2 linked regions of the Casimicrobium huifangae genome follow. The protein of the gene in region 1 interacts with the protein of each later gene in a pairwise test. Links are inferred from orthologs where the notes say so. Each region holds a gene or a part of one and is shown on either strand. Other genes may lie near its edges. The genes, in order: FKL89_RS00580 and recJ.

Region 1 (8,138 bases):
GTGAAGTCGTGGGCGCCCGCATCGACCAGCATGTGGGTGATGCGGCGGAACCCGTCGGGCGCCGGCATTTCCTCCAACTGCTCGATGAGCTGACCCAGTTCCATGCACTGCGGCTCGGGAATGGGCAACTTGGCCGGCGCGGAGCCGAGGATGTGTGTCTTGACGGTGTAGGGCGTGCCGTCGGACATCATCTCGGTGCGCTCTTCTGGCGTGTCCGCACGCAGACCGTCGAAACGACGACGGGCATAGGGTTGGACATGCACCTTGGTGCCCTCGCTGGGAATGCTGGTCACCAGGTTGGGATCGAGTACCGCGAACTCGCTGGGCTTGAGCTTGACGACGATGGCGTCCTCGCTGGCGGCGACCACCCTGCCGTCGAAGGGCTGGGGATCGATAACGAAGCCCAGTGTCGAGGACTGTGGCTGATCATCGAACACGCGGTACTTGAACGACCGCACGTTGCGCGGCACATGGCCTGCGACCAGCGAAGGCATCAGGGTCTTGATAAGAGAGCGATCCATGTGAATCTCCTTGAGGAAGAACAAGGGATTCCCCGCCCGCAAGGGAGAGGTCCCTTGTGGGTGAATGGGCGCGGTGCGTCCGTAGGAAGAAACAACCAGCACGGTTTCCCGCGCTTGCAGCCTTGAAGGTCTTGGCTGCCTGGGCATGTGTCGGCAACGCCGACGAACATTGGGCAAGGATGGCCCTGGAGTGAGTGGCCTGCGCTCAGGAAACCGCACCGCGCCGCACCCGCTTTCCTGCGCCGCGACAAGAAAAGGCCCCTCGAAAGGGGCTGGGTGGTCAGGCTTGGCACACGAAGTAGTGTTCGCGCTGACGTGGAAAGAACACGTGCTTCCACGTGTCGCCGCCGGTGTTGCCACCGTCGAAGACGACCATTTCGTAGGCATCAATGTCGGTGTCTGCCAGATCGGCGCTGGCGATATGGCGCATGTGCAGCATGCCGCTCAAGCGCTCGAATACCAGGATCTGGCCGATGGCGTCGTCCTGGCCCATGGCGTTGACGCAGGCTCCAAGCTGATGCTCGAAGTCGCGCGCGGGCGAGATGAGGTCGGGGAACATAAAGTGCTCCTATGAAATAGGACCAGCCCGGCTCCCAGAAAGGAGACAGGCTGGCATGGAGGGCAAAGAGGAAGGTGGGCGCGTGGTGTGTTTGCTAGGGCTCGGCCAGCGGCAGGCCCAGCAACACGGGCGCGTCAGCGTCGAGGATGAGGATGCGCACATCGGCCTGGCCAGCCAGTTCCAGGATGTTCGCCAGGTCGTCTGGCATGCCCTTGCTGCGGTGCTCCTGCCGAAGCTGCTCGGCGGTGATGCCCTCGGCGTATTCCAGGTTCTTGTCCGTCCAGGGCGTGGAGATCAGCTTGACGCCAATCGCCGGGCTGTACGGAACCCGAAAGGCGATGAACAGAAAGGCCTCCGGCGTGGCAAGGTCCGCCAGATTGGCGAGGTACAGGCCGGTTTCCTGGCTGATGTGCGCGCTGCTGATCTCCCAGCATCGGCTGTAGTAGCCGGTCTCGAAACTCAGGCGCTGCACGACTTCCCGCGCGGCCTCGACCGAATAGCTGTCACCGACGTGGATCAGGCGACCGTCGAAGTCCTCGCCATGAATGGCATAGACCACGGCACCGATCACGCCTTCGCCGTTAACGCCTTCATCGGCATCGCATTCGGCCAGCACCTCGGCGCTTATAGGTTCAGAGCCGTTCGTGACCACCGCGAAATCGCTGGTGACGATGCAGGACGATGAAATCAATTCCTCGTCGGAAAGGTGTTGCTGGCTCGGGTGGATGTTTCGCCAGACATGCGGGCTTCCGTCCTCGTAGCTGATGGACAGCGTGCGGACGATCTTCAAATTCCAGTAGCCGCGGAGAAAGGGATTGGGATTCTGGGACATGGGAACTCTCCAGATTGAATAATGGAGCCAATTCCCGCCACCGGGAATTGGACCCGGTGGGTTGAAAAGGGAAAATGCGTCAGTCGACGCTGATCGTTGGCTTTGATTCAGCCGCTTTACGCTGGGCAACGGAAAGGAAATCGAGGGACATGGCCGTGTGGGCGCATGTCCCTCGTGGGGAACGAAAAGACGGGGGTGTGCCGGAAACGGGTTCACCAGCCGCTGTAGTTCAGCATCAAGTCGGCAATGACCTTGCGGCGTTCCAAGTCGAGACCGTCGAAGTCCGACAGCCCGTGGAAGTGGCAGCGTTTGAGCATGGCACCGCCCTCGTGCGCGTTGTAGAAGCTGACCATGGCGGACAGAAACATGCGTTGCCCGCTGCTCAGGACACCGAGGGCATCGTTGAGCCGCAGCATGTTGGGACGCAGATCCCACTTGCTCTTGGCCTGGTTCAGGCCGTCACGGGTGCCGTCGCCAAACCATTCGGGGCCAGCGATCTCGGCACCACGCTTCCATGCCTCGAAGAAGGCTTGGGGCGCGGCAGCGAAATGCTGCTCTTCCCGCATGATCTGATCGACGACTTCTCGCGGCAGCAGTTGATTCATGGCGTGATTCCTCCAGTTGGATCAGGGAATGGCGAGCTGGGACCAGCCGCCTCTTTCGAGGGCACGTTGAGCCGCTGCATGGCTGCGGAAGTACTCGTGCGATTCCCGCGAAACGGGACCTTCGGTATCGCGCGTGCCGATGTAGTGGCCGGCGGCGCTTTGCAGGACTTCGAGCGGCAGGAACTTGCCGCAATAGGTCAAGGCCAACTGGCCGAAAGAGGCTTTGTGGGACATGGGTAGGCTCCTTGGAAAAGCGGGGCCTTGTCCCTCACGGGATGGCAGCTCCCGCACGCGGTGGATAAAAAGCATCGACGTCACGGGGACGCGCGTCCGCAGACTTGATGCGATACGGACTGGCGGGTTACGCGGGAAGAACCCGCGGCAGCCTGGAACCCATGGCTGCTGGCATGTGCTGACGAATCAGCGAACATGCGGGCAGCTTCGTCCGGGGGGCGCGCTGCGTCAGTTGGAAAACGGCATTCGGCCCAGCCCGGATTGGTGGGCGCAGAGACAGAAAACCCGCATCGAGTGCGGGCTGTCAGGGGGGTGCTTGGGTGCGTTGGCTCACTCGGGCGTGTCGCCCAGCACATGCTGCTTCCACAGGGCGAATGCCTCGTCCTGTCCCAGTTCGGCCAGGACCACAATGGGTTGCGCCTGCCGCGCACGCAGCGAAGCGAAATACGCCTTACGGTCGGCGATGGCCTTGAGATTGATGCCATCGATGAACAGCAGCTTGCCGCCCTTGATGAACAGCACCTTGTTGCCAAGGTCGCGCTCGAACGCGGCTCGTACTTTCTCCGGTTGTTGCATGCGTCGGTTTCCTGTTGCTGTGGCCGGCCATTGGCTCGGAACGTTGATCGGCGAGATAAAGGCGCCGAAGGCTCGCTGACCTTCGGCTCGGGAGGAAATAACCACCCGTGGGCTGTTGCAGGCCCGGTCGTCGCTAGAACCGTCTGCTCATCAGCAATCACACCCGGCCCATGTCGTGGCTGGGGCCGGCATCGTCTGGCGCACATCCGCGCACAAAGGGAGCCCGTTTTTGCGCCGGTGGGCACCGGCACCGAATACCGCTGACCACAAAGGGTCTCCGGGTGGCTCGCGCTGCCAGGCAAGCCATCGGGGGGCCCTTCGCAGTGGGCGGGAGAAACACAGACCAGCAGAACACGCGGGAGACGGTTCGCGGAAAAGCTACCTTCAAGTCCCGCAGCCGGGGACGGCTGGACGGGACGCGCACACGGACAAGAAGGCGTTGCGCGCTGGGCGACCCGCAGGGGCGTGCGGGACACGGGCCACGCCTTTGAAACAGGGCGCGGCCCACGGGAAACGGAGTCAGTCAGGCGCCTTTGCGGCCGCTGCTACGCGAGCGCGAAGCGCCACGCTTGGGCGTACCGGATTCGACCGGCAGCGTGCCTTTGCAGTCGGGGTAGCGACTGCACGACCAGAATGGGCCGCTCTTGCCGGTGCGCTGGCGCGTCGGTGCGCCGCACTGCGGACATGCTGGCCCATGGGGAAGCTTGATGGACAGGGACATGCTGCCGTACTGCGCGATCAACTGCGAAATCCAGGCGGCCTGCTTGCTGAGGAATACGTCCAGGGTGAGCTGTCCGGCCTCGATCATGTCGAGCGCCTGCTCCCACACCGCCGTTGTGCCGGGGTCTGCAATCGCTGCGGGCACGGCGTCGATCAGCGTGAACGCCGCATCCGATGCGCGAATGGAGCGACCCTTCTTCACGATGTAGCCACGGGCGATTAGCACGCTGATGATGTTGGCCCGCGTCGCCTCGGTGCCGATGCCCGTCGTGTCCTTCAGCTTCTGCTTCAGGCGCGGGTCGGTTACGAAGCGCGCAATGCCCTTCATTGATTTGACCAGTTCGCCCTGGGTATAGGGCTTGGGCGGCATCGTCTTGAGCGCCTTGATCTCGGCCTCGGCCACCTGGCACGCCAGGCCCTCACGCAGTGGGGGCAGCACCTGGCTGCGCGCCGCGTCGACGCAGTCCTCGTCCGCTTGCGGTTCGGCCAGCACCAGACGCCAGCCCTTGATGACCACCTGTTTACCGGCGGCCACCAGCGTCTGTCGGCCGCAGGAAAACTCAGCCACGGTACGGTCGAACTCGTGGTGCGGGAGGAACTGCGCCAGGTAATGCGCCCGGATCAGCCGGTACACCGCCAGTTCCTTCTCGCTCAGAGCAGAGAGGTTCGCGGGTTCGAGCGTCGGAATGATGCCGTGGTGCGCCGTGACCTTGCCGTCGTTCCAGGCGCGCGAACGCTGGGAGCGGTCGAGCTGACTCATGATCGGTCGCAGCGACGGGTCGGTTTTGAGCAGGCTGTCCAGGACGGCGGGCACCTCGGCGAACATGCTTTCGGGCAGGTAGCCAGAGTCCGAGCGCGGGTAGGTCGTGGCCTTGTGCGTCTCGTACAGGGCCTGGGCGATCTGCAATGTCTCCTGCACGTCCAGCCCGAGCTGCCTGGAACAGACCTCCTGAAGCGTCCCCAGGTCGAACAGCAGCGGCGGGCCTTCGCGCACGCGCTCGGTCTCGACCGACACCACCTGGGCGCTGCCCGCAGCACGAATCTGCTGCGCCGCCTGCTGGGCGACCGGCTGTTGCAGACAACGACCGGCGTCGTCGGTGCAGCCATCGGGCGCAACCCACTGCGCGGAGAAAGCCTGACCCTCTGCGGACAAAGACACGTCGATGGCCCAGAACGGCACCGACTTGAAAGCCGCGATTTCGCGGTCGCGATCCACGACCAGCTTCAGGGTCGGGGTCTGGACACGTCCGACCGACAGCACGCCGTCGTAGCCCGCCTGCCGCCCGAGCACCGTGAACAGACGGCTGAGGTTCATGCCGACGAGCCAGTCTGCCCGCGAACGCGCCAGCGCCGAGTAATACATCGGCAGCGTATCGGACGACGGCCGTAGCTTGCCGAGCGCGGTGCGGATCGACGCATCGTTGAGCGCCGACAGCCACAAGCGTTCGATGGGGCCACGGTAGCCGCACAGGTCGATGATCTCTCGGGCGATCAGTTCGCCCTCGCGGTCGGCATCGGTGGCGATGACGAGATGGGTCGCCTTCGCCAGAAGCGCCTTGACGACCTTGAATTGCGTGGCGGCCTTCGGTTTGACCTCGACCCGCCACTGCTGGGGAATGATGGGCAACTGTTCCAGCGACCAGCGCTTGAGCGCCGCGTCATAGACCTCGGGTGCTGCCGCTTCTACGAGATGGCCGATGCACCAGGTGATGGTGATGCCGGAGCCGTTGAGGCAGCCTTCACCGCGCCGCGTCGCGCCGAGAATCCGGCCAATATCCTTGCCCTGGGAGGGCTTCTCGCACAAGAACAGCCGCATGTCCGTCCATCCGATTTCCGTGGTTCATTGAGTTGCTGGAATCGAGGATGCCGGGCACCGCCAGGGGCAGCAGCAAACAAGTCGCAAGCGGTGGCGACCACTTTCACAGGATGGAATGGCTGGGGCGGAGATGGCGTGCAGCCGGGGTGTGCGGGCCGGGAGCCGCGATTTTCGGGAGCGCATGGAAGCCGGTGGACGTTGATGGAGCTATCCCCTGGGGATAGCTCGCGAGAGCATGGAACGGCGAACAGTGGCCGGCCCATGCCGGGTCACTTCCTACGCCGCGGCTCTTTTGGCGCAGCCGGTTCCTGGACTGCCTGGGACTTTGCCTCCGCATCCTGCGGCTTCGGGCTGAGGGTCACGGACTCGATGCGGAACGGCAGGATGCCGACGCTGCGCGCGTTGATCTGCCAGGTCTCGCGTGGCTGATCTTCGTTGTCCGTCCAGGGCTCGCGCTCCATGCGGCCGACGACCAGCACGCGCATGCCTTTCTGGTAGAGGTTTTTCCAGTGCGCGGTGTCACGGTGCCAGATTTCCACTGGCGCCCAAAAGCCGCCGCGATCCTCGAAGTCGCCGCCTTTGGTGGGAACGGGGTTGTCGAAATACACGTTCAGCCGCAGCAAGCGCCGCGGCTCGTCGTTGCCGTTGGGGAACTCCCGGTACTCGGGCGGGGAGCCAATGTTGCCTTCGCCCCAAAAATGCGTGCTCATGTTGCAATCTCCATGGTGATTGAAATACCCGAGCCGCGTCGGCGTCGGGCGCGTACTGGGGTGTCCGGTGTCATCACCGATCACGCATTCCAGGTGGGATGGACTTGAGCCTGCGCAGGTAGGCGTCTTCCGCCTTGGCGGCCTTGCTGGCGCACTCCTGGGCCTGCCTGCCCAAGGTGTGCAACAGGCTGATCTGCATGTTCAGCGTGATGCGCTGAAGCTCAATCGCGTGCAGCTCGGCCAACAGGTTGACCGGCGTGCCGATGTTCGCCATCAATTCCTGCCACAGGGCTACGCCCATGGCTGAGCGGTCGTGCTTGCGCCAGCGCAAAAACGCCGTGCCTGCGCCAGTGGTTTGCTGGGCCAACTCCACGGGCAGCAGGTGGAAGGGATGCCCGACTGCCTGTTGCAGCACCTGCCGCTGCGCCAAGCCAATCAACTCGTCGCGCATGGCGAAGCACTGGCTGGCCCAGCCCTCAAGATCCCCCTTACCCTTAAAAGGCTTTAAAAGGCCTTTTAGAGAGGCAGCGTGTTCCAGCTTCATGAAGGCAGCCTGTTGCAGGCCCTGGAAGTAGCGGGGTTCGCGGTTCGGATCGCTCATGCCTGCTCGCCCTCGACCTCGCCGGCGCCGACCTCGGGCACCGCGCCGGTGGCGGCCTCGTCGTTGGGGGCAGGCGCTGCAGCAGGACTCTCAGCACGCTGTTGCAGGCCACGGCGCACGATGGGCGGCGCGAACTTCGAGCGGCGCGTGCCTTCCAGCACGTCCTGCGGCAGTTCGCCGAATTTCTCCAACGCCGCCCGTGCTGCGGCGTTCTTCGACACGAAGTCGTCGCGCGTACAGCCCGAATAGCGGTATTGCTGGGCCAGCGAGAACAGGCTGCGCAGTGCATGGGCGCCCTCGTTGAGCCAGCGCTCCAAGGTGCTGCGGTCGATGAGCGCCGTGTGGTGGGCGAGGATCAGTTTGCGGGCGATGTCGTCGTAGTCGGCCAGCAGATAGACGGCGGCAAAGCCGAGCTGCGCATTGACGAACAGCGGCAACTTGACGGGCTGCACGTTGAGGTTCTCGCCCAGGCTGAGTGCCGGCGGCACGCTTGCCAGCGCCTGATCCACCTGCTCGCGCAGCGATTGCAGCGTGGTCTTGGTCTGGTCGAGCTTGACCTCGATGCGCAGCATCCACCAGTCCGAGTACGGGTCGTCCTGCTCCGAACCGCGCCGCATCTTGTTCATTTGGGCGATGTAGCCGTTCAGGCCGACGATGCCGGGTCGCCCCTCGGCGGCGGCACGGCCATGCCAGATGCGCGAGGCGTGGTGGGTGTGAAGCGTCAGCGACATCGCGCTGCGCAGGGAACCGAGATTCAGTTGCAGAGGTTCATTGGTTGCCATGGTGTCCGCTCGTTGTGTGGAAAGGAGCGGTCAGCTTCGGCAGGAAGCGGAAGGCCGTCAGTCAACAAACCGAAACCTGCCAGACCCCGGTTCAGCGCGTGGTGGCCGCCTGCGGCGCGAGCTATCCCCTGGGGATAGCTCCATGGAGCGCCAGCGAACGCTGCACGTCGGGATCAGGGCGG
Region 2 (8,195 bases), 3.1 Mb from region 1 along the record:
AGCTGGGCTTGCAGCAGCCGCAACCATTCGCTGGCCAGATGAATGCCATGAGCTGATGCCAAACTCAGCTGGCTCGTCTGCTGGCGACCGTTTGAAAATGAAAACAAAACTGATATTGCTGCTTGCGAACGCAGTCGCAGGAACTCCTGCAATTGATGCAGAAGAACGGAGACGCCAGGCCACCAGTGCTGCTGGTCGGTGACAAGCTCCAGAAATTCGACATACTGGTGGAAGGCCTGTGCAGGCTTCCAGAATGGCAACGACCATGAGACTTTGCCGTAGGCGTGATCGAGTGCCATTGTCAATTCCGTGCCGAAACGCTGGTTAAGTTCGGCAGTTTCAATACGGCGGATTGACGACAGGAAATGCAGATTGAGCTCGCCGAGAGCTTTGATGAGATCAGGTTTGATATCCATGCACCTGACTGGCAGATCGTCCAGCCATTCGTCAATCTGCTCCTCGATCAGCAGTTCCCGGTGTGCTTTTGCCAGCCAGCGTGCGCCACGAGCGGTTGGCGCAAGCACATGGTTCGCGCGAAGGCGTTGGGCATCAACCAGCACGATGGCGTTGCGCAGAAGCTTCTCGTAGCCATCGAATAGTGCGCGCGAAGAGCCAACTTCAAGAAGCAGGCCAAAGTCATCGCTGATGTGGATGTTGGGCGTCAGTACCGCCAGTACGTTGGCCAGATGTTGCAGGCATTCCGTCTCGCGTCCTGGATTACGGGGCAGGGCCACAAGCTGGTTGCTTAGTGCGTGAGCCTCAGCCAGTTGCAGCCCGGGTTTGACGCCAAGTTCTGCGGCGATACGGGTGCAGGCGATTACGACATCACGTCGCCCGACCCGGTCAAAAATCAGGGCTGGGACCGATTGCTGAATAGAGTCCGACAGTGCCTGCAGAGGCAGATGAGGGACGTGAACCGCCAGCCACATTGCTTAACACGCCCTAGTGCGCCGTGCTGGTGGAAATAGGTGGGTGTGTAGCGTGCTGATCTTCGGAATGGCTCGGCTGCGTGTTGGCCCGGCCCGATTTTTCTTTCGCCTCGTGTGTTGCGTTTGCTGCAATGACTGCGAACGTTGTTGAGGCGTATTGGGTTGCTGCGTTAATGTGCGGTAGGGACGTGATGCCAAATTCGACAGTGCTATCGAGCAGCTGTGACGCGACCCTTTGCCGATAAAGTCTGGCCTGCACTGCGGCACGATCCAGCGTAATAAGTGGTCGCGTCAGTTCACGCCCCCGGCACTTGATGATTTGCAGACGAATATGTGCATCATCCGCCGCATAGCCAAAGCGCAACCAGGCCGGTGAGGGCTGCGACATGGATGAGGCGCCACGGAAGTGAATCAGTACAGGGGGCGTCGTCGCAGCAGGCGCATTGCCTGCGCCCGCCAGGCTCGCCAGATGCAACCGTCGCAAGATTTCCGGTGTCAATATCGAGTGCGCAGGAGTCCACAGCACCACTATGCCCGGTAGCCCAGTTCGCAAGGCTTGTTCGGCGGACCACAAGTTCTCCTTGAAGTGTTTTGATGATGAGCTGGCTGAATGAATTTGCGTGACGTAATCCGGGTCAACACCTGTCTGCGCCAGAGCCGGTGCAAACAATTCATGAGGCGCGCCGATGCAAAGAATTGGACGCTTTTGCTGGGTCAACCGCGCCATTGCAGGCAGCAGTAATGACAGTTCACCGCACCCGGATGCGTCGGTCATGATTTCGGTCATCGCGCCCGCAGGCCAGCCCTGCCATGGCAGATAGGCATCCAGTACAGCAAAGCTGCTGGCTACGCCCCTGAGTCCGTTATTGCCTGATACCGCGCCATTCGCTGTGCTGGTGGAGGTCTCTGCTCCCAATCGCACATGATCGCGCAGTACAGGGTGACTAGCAGCAAGTTGAGTGAAAAACTGCGCCTTCATAACTGTAATTTTATACAGTATTTTGACGGCGTGCAATTTCACCTGCACTTCAGAAGTTATCGCCGCGAGCTTCGTCGCCACGGCCTGTTCAGATAAGCGCCAAGCTGCTTTTTCTGACCTTTGCTCTGAATTGCTACCAAGACATCTGTCGTTTCGCACGACACATCAATGGTTGCCATTGCATGCCGCGGGGGCTAATGTCCGGGCATGATGCCAATCGCTGCTGTGCGTCTATTTGCGTTGTCGCTGTCCGAAGTGGCAGAGCAGCCGCATTTCCACTACACATCGTTCCGCGTTTGCGGCAAGATCTTTGTAACCATCCCGCCGGAGGAGACGCACATTCATGTGTTCGTGCCGGATCAGGCGCGCGAGGTTGCGCTGACGTTGCATCCCGAGTTCGTCGAGAAACTGTTGTGGGGTGGTAAGGTCGTTGGCGTGCGTATCAGACTAAGTGATGCAAACCCCGAAGTCGTGCAGCAACTGATCCGCCAGGCCTGGCTGGCAAAGGCCCCGAAAAAACTGGCCGCTCAGACCTGATTTGCAGGCCACCAATGCTCCACGATGAGCTCCAGCCGCTGCGCGCCCTGATACTCCGATAGCGACACGCGGTACGCGGCTCGCATTGGCTGCGGTGGCGGCTCGGTGGTGTTGAAGCGGATTGCATCAAAGATGCGCGCCGGTGCGTTACGGCCGCCCGCAGTTGAGCGCTTGAGCCTGAGCTTGGTGTGCTTGAGGCCGACAATGCGCGAATCCATCACGGCGAATTCGTCATCGAACATCGGCGCCGGAAAGGCCTGCCCCCAGACATGACGATGCAGGGCTTCGGCGGTGTCAAAGTCAAACTCTGCGAGATCGAACGACCCGTCACTATCGACCCGTTGCTCCAGTTGTTCAGGAGTGAGCCACTCATTCGCGACTTGCTCAAAAGCCATTGCGAAAGCGCTGAAATCGGCCTGGGCGATGGTGAGCCCCGCAGCCATCGCGTGGCCCCCAAATTTGCGCATCACCGCCGGCGCGCGCTTGGATACGAGGTCAAGTGCATCACGTAAATGAAAACCGGGGATTGACCGGCCCGAGCCCTTCAGTTCGCCCTCGTCGCCCGGTGCGAACACGATGGTGGGCCGATGATGCCGCTCGCGCAGCCGTCCGGCGACGATGCCCACCACGCCCTGATGCCAGGTGGGATCGGTGACAACGATGCTCTTTTGCGTGGCGTCGATGCTGGCTGCGATCATGCGGTCCGCCTCGTCGCGCATGCCGGATTCGATGCCTTTACGTTCACGGTTGAGGCGGTCAAGTTCGCCAGCAATTTCGGTGGCACGGGCGGGGTCGTCGGTAGTCAGGCACTCGATGCCCAGCGAGATGTCGTCAAGCCGGCCAGCTGCGTTGACCCGTGGACCGAGCATGAAGCCAAGGTCATAGGCGGTTGCTCGTGTCACATCGCGCTTGGCGACCTCGAACAGCGCGTTGACACCGGCGCAGGCCTTGCCGTCGCGCATCCGGCGCAGCCCTGCCTCGACCAGCCGACGGTTGACGGCATCGAGCGGCACCACGTCGGCTACCGTGCCAAGCGCAACGAGGTCGAGCAGGCCATTCAGGTCGGGCTGCGTGTCAGCGTTGAACACGCCACGTTCGCGAAGCGTCGCACGCAAAGCCAGCAGCACATAGAACATCACGGCAACACCGGCGATGGCCTTGCTCGGAAAAGTGCAACCCGGCTGGTTCGGGTTCACGATGGTCGGCGTGTCGGGCAACGTCGCGCCGGGTAGATGGTGATCGGTCACGACCACGTCGATGCCCAGCGCGCGCGCTGCTGCGACGCCCTCGACGCTGGCGATGCCGTTGTCGACAGTGACAATAACCTGCGGCGATTCCTGCGCCGCGAGCGCCACGATTTCCGGCGTCAGTCCATAGCCATACTCAAAGCGGTTGGGCACGATGTAGCCAACCTCGGCCCCCATCGCCCGCAGGCCACGCAGGGCAACAGCGCAGGCGGTGGCGCCATCAGCGTCGTAGTCGGCAACAACCAGGATGCGTTCGCGCTGGCCGATGGCCCGGAGCAGACGCTCGCAAACGGCGTCGATGCCCTTGAGCAAGTTGGGCGGCGGCAGTTGCGAGAGTTTCCATTCGATATCGCTGGCATTGGCAATGCCGCGTGCCGCATAGAGCCGTGAAAACAGTGGCGAAATTCCCTGCGTGCGCAGTGACTGCTCGGCCTCGGTGTCAATTGGTCGTCGTCGCAGCGAGGGTGCGCTGCCGGTATGGGCTGTCATGACCGGACTTCGGCAACTTGCTCGCGCAGACTTGCAAGCGTTCCGGCGAGCGCGGGTGGTCGAGCGAAGCGGGCGAACAGGCTGTGCATGATGCCCGGCTTGTTCGGCGTGACTCTCAACAGTGGATGGTTGTCACCGAAAATGATCTGGTCGGCGTCGAGAATGGCCTCTGCATGGGCAGACCATGCCTGCTGCCAGCCGGTCAGATCACCGTTGCGCAACGCCGTTGCGAAGTCTGCAATTGTCGTGATGGCTACGTACGGTTCAGTAGCCTCGGTGCCAGTGGCCGACGTTGACGAGAAACCCCAGAGCCAGATCACATTGACTGGTGGCAGGCCGCGATCCTCGCGGGCGATGTTCACCGGATGGGTGTAGAGCAGCATCTGCAGCTCATTCATCCAGCGCTCCACCAGACGGGCGTCAGTGCCGCGTGGCAGGTTGGGGCGCAGGTTCTCCCCGATCAGCCAGTCAGGACGTTCGGTCAATACATTGACGGGGTGATTGCAGCTTATCAGCCAGCGGTGGGCATCGACGAAAGTCAGGTCGATGTCTTCTGCCCGCAGGTGTTCGCTACAGGTATCGCAGAGCGCTCGCGCTTCCGCGTCCGTGAGTTGCAGCGTGCCAGGATCCAGTGGCGTTAGATCGGTGAGACCCAGCGCCGCAGACAGAGGTGATGCAACTGCAAGCGTGGCTGCGGTGTTGGTGAACGTGTTGACGGTAGCGGCGTGCAAAAGCAACCCGCCAGGCAAATCACCGGTGCAACTGCCCGCCGCGCGTTCCGCATCACTCCACGAGCCTTCGAGCTTGGCGACACTGGCGCCGCGCAACTTTGCAGCAAGGGCCGGATGCGGTGGCAAACCCTCGGTCAAGGCGCGGAGCGTTGCCTGATCATGAGGCAAGGCTCCGGGCAGCAGTAAGACGTTGGCCAAGGGCAGGACGGCGCGTCAGGCGGCGCCTACCGCCTCAATCGCCCGCGTCAACCGCTCACGTTCACCGAGGGTGATCTTGGCACCAGTGGCGTTGAAGGCGCCAAGCAGCGTGCGGATGGCGGTGATCTTGGCGTCAGGCGCGGTCGGCAGTTGCCGGCGCTCCGACAGCCAGCGCAATTGCTGCATGCGGCGAGCGGTGGCGATTTCGGCAGGTGAATCAATACCAGCGATCAGCTCGGCATCAATCACCAGCGCTGCCGCAGTCTTGTCGGCGGCTTCGGTGGCAGTGATCGCAGCGAGTGTGTTCTTCATCGCCTCGATCACGCTGCCGCGCGACAGCACGGTGGCGCGCTTCTTCGCCGCCACCAGCGCGTCGTCGAATTTGCGGTCGAGATCGCGCGCCTTTTCGCGCTCGACGAAGGGCAGATTGCGCCACTTCGTGCGCGTGGCAGCAATACCAGCATCAATCGCCTTGGCGTCATCGCCATTCGCCAGCGCCTTGACCTCGTCAATCACGGCGTAGCGTGCCTTGGTCGCCTCGCTGAACTGCGCTTTCACCTGGTCGCGCTGGGCGTCACGCGCTTTGAACACGGCATCGGTGTGCTTTTTGAAGTCGTCCCACAGCTTCTGCTCGTCCTTGCGGCGCAGATGTGGCAGGTTCTGCGGACGTTCGGCAGCCCAGCGACGTTGCAACGTGATGGTGGCGTCGGTGGTCTCGCGCGACGGCGTTGCCTTGGCTAATTCCTCGGCCTGTGCGATCAGGCGCCTGCGCCGCGCAATCTCGGGCTCGCGCGCGCCATCGAGGGCGCTGTCGAGTTTTTTGAGGGCGACATCGAATTTCTCGTCCAGCGCCTTCCACGCGGCGTTGGCGACACCACCGCCTTTCTTCCATTGGTCGAAGAGGGCTGACTTGCGCTTTTCCAGATCGTGCCAGTCGCGTGTTTGCCCCTCGGTGAGGGGGGCGGCGGCTTCATCGCCAAGTGCAGCCATCGCGTCGATGATCTTCTCACGACCCGATGCGTTCTCGTTGCGCTGTTTGCGCAGACTGTCGAAGTGGGCTTTGGCCGGGGCGTAGGCTTCCTTGCAGACTGCGTTGAACTTGTCCCACTTGGGCTTCGGCGCGCCGCCATTTTTCTTGTCCAGCGCTTTCCATTCGTCCTGGATGGCGCGGATTTCTTTCGCCAACTGGTCAGGCGGCAGTGGCGAGCCCTTGAGAGCCTCGGCTTTGGCCATCAGGCCGTCACGCGCCTGCCCATCACTCCACTTGAGCCAGCTTTCGAGGCGCTTGACCTCACCGTCCAGTTCGTTGAGGCGCTGCTCTTCGAGTTTCGGGAAGCGTTTGGCAGTGAACTGCTGATACAGCCTGGTCGCAGCGTGACGGGAGCCACGCACATCGCCCGCGGCAATCAGTTCGGCCAGCTTGGTCAATGCCTCATTGGCGGCGGCAAGATCGGCATCCTCTGCGCGCGGTACCACCGTACGCTCAGGCCGGGGCGCGGCAGCCGGCTTTTCCAGCGCGTGCAGACGCTTCTCGAAGTGTTCGCGCGTGGTGGCATCGACCGTGGCGAGCCAGGCTGCCCACTTTGCCTTCCATTCGGCGTGCGCTGCTTCATAGGCGCTTTGCTGCTGGGCGGCGGCGATCGCAGCATGCTGCTCTTCTGCTGATGGCTCCGACGCTACGGATGTACCAGCAGCAGCCGATTCAGCGGTGTCAGTCGCTTCGGTGGCAGCAGCGGCAACAGGCGCATCTGTCGTGCTCGCTGCCATCGGTTCGGTTGCAGCGACCTCGGTGGTCGAAGCTGCGGGCTCGGAAGCTGTGTCTGCCGCAGTCTCAGGCAACGCTGCCACTGTGGTGGCGGTGGGTGTTGCAACATCAGCGCCGGGTTCGGCAACGGTTTCCGCCTCTGCTTGCGTGGGTTCCGCTGCTGCCACCGTCTCGACCGCCACCGGCGCGTCAGCCTTGCTCTTGTCCTTTTTCGCGGCGGGCTTGTCAGCCCGTTTGACCGGAGCCGGACGCACCGGCATCGCCGCCAGCAGCGCCTCACCGGCGGTATTGCGCTCGCGCAGTTGCTGTTCGGCGGCAATGGCAGCATGAACCTGTTGCAGCTGCTGCGCGAGGCCAGCATCGAGTACAGGTGAGCTTTGTGCGTGGGTAGCTTCGGTCGCCAGCGCGGTCAGCTCATCATTGCCGAGCTCAGCGGCCTTCTTGCTCTTGAGTGACAGCCCGGCTACCTGCATGGCGAGCGCTTCGTGCATGCGGCGCGCGACAGCTTCGTTCTGCATCTTGCGCTGCAATCCCGCGAGCAGGGTGTCAAACTGTGTTTTGCGTTCACTGTCAACGCTCAGCTTGGCCCAGGCCCGCTGGGTGTCGACCAGCCGGGTCAGCGGCACTTCGTCGGCATCCGACCAGCTCTGCATCTGCGCCAGCAGTACGTCTGCTTCCTGCGCGGCCTTGTCCCGCGATTGCAGGCTTTCCATGCGGTCATGACAGGCCTTGCCAAGCCGTTTGTCGTGGTCGCGCCAATAGAGGTGCAATTTGTCGAGCAGGGCGACGTCGGTGGCTGCATTGATGGCATCGAGCTTGCTGCCGAGCGTTGCGCTTGACGCAAGCCACGCGGTAAGGTCGCTTGACGCAGCCTTCGCGGCGGCGGCTTTCCACTCGTCTGACGAATCGTCCCGCAGCGCAGCGGCAATCACCGCCAGCGGCAGATCGTCGCTCGGTGCACCACCGGCGGCAAGATGTCCCCAGCGCGACGCCGCAGCAGCGCGCACGCTGGCATCGGCATCGTTGTGCGCCGTTTTCAGCGAGGCGACATCAACCGTGCGGCCGACAGCGGTGGCACGCACACGTGCATCAGCGTCGGACGCGATCAGGGTGGCAAGGGCGGGATCATCTGCTGCAAGATCTGCAACAGCGGTCAGCCGTTCGTCGGCGTTCGGGCTTTGCCATTTCGGCGTACCCGCGAAAAGCGATTTCAGCACGTGAGTGGTCGGTGAATTCAGTGGAACCAATGATTTTAGGCGCCCGGCACGATTCGCGAGTTGACACAGAGTCAGCCAGGTTGCACCGCGTCGGTCTGGCAGG

What was found.
Region 2: the proteins of FKL89_RS00580 (region 1) and recJ interact in binary tests that used the Escherichia coli proteins (3 or more experiments, as listed by UniProt). The link is inferred for Casimicrobium huifangae from one-to-one orthologs.

What each region holds. Positions count from the first base shown.
Region 1 is NZ_CP041352.1:128,035-136,172, reverse strand. The notes cover bases 3,358-6,300. They hold FKL89_RS00580 (DNA topoisomerase III), read right to left. Parts: upstream 5,864-6,300; coding sequence 3,851-5,863; downstream 3,358-3,850. Other genes in these bases: FKL89_RS00575 (single-stranded DNA-binding protein), read right to left, coding at 6,133-6,300. In the rest of the region: FKL89_RS00610 (hypothetical protein), read right to left, coding at 1-521; FKL89_RS00605 (hypothetical protein), read right to left, coding at 802-1,080; FKL89_RS00600 (DUF5983 family protein), read right to left, coding at 1,175-1,912; FKL89_RS00595 (hypothetical protein), read right to left, coding at 2,125-2,517; FKL89_RS00590 (hypothetical protein), read right to left, coding at 2,539-2,751; more of FKL89_RS00575, read right to left, coding at 6,301-6,573; FKL89_RS00570 (DUF3158 family protein), read right to left, coding at 6,647-7,174; FKL89_RS00565 (PFL_4669 family integrating conjugative element protein), read right to left, coding at 7,171-7,956.
Region 2 is NZ_CP041352.1:3,181,586-3,189,780, reverse strand. Bases 1,809-4,808 are described here. They hold recJ (single-stranded-DNA-specific exonuclease RecJ), read right to left. Parts: upstream 4,182-4,808; coding sequence 2,436-4,181; downstream 1,809-2,435. Other genes in these bases: FKL89_RS14365 (hypothetical protein), read right to left, coding at 4,178-4,808; FKL89_RS14375 (MmcQ/YjbR family DNA-binding protein), read left to right, coding at 2,116-2,445; FKL89_RS14380 (hypothetical protein), read right to left, coding at 1,809-1,989. Also shown: FKL89_RS14385 (Y-family DNA polymerase), read right to left, coding at 1-929; more of FKL89_RS14380, read right to left, coding at 943-1,808; more of FKL89_RS14365, read right to left, coding at 4,809-5,110; FKL89_RS14360 (DUF349 domain-containing protein), read right to left, coding at 5,126-8,092. UniProt on the Escherichia coli protein: Single-stranded-DNA-specific exonuclease.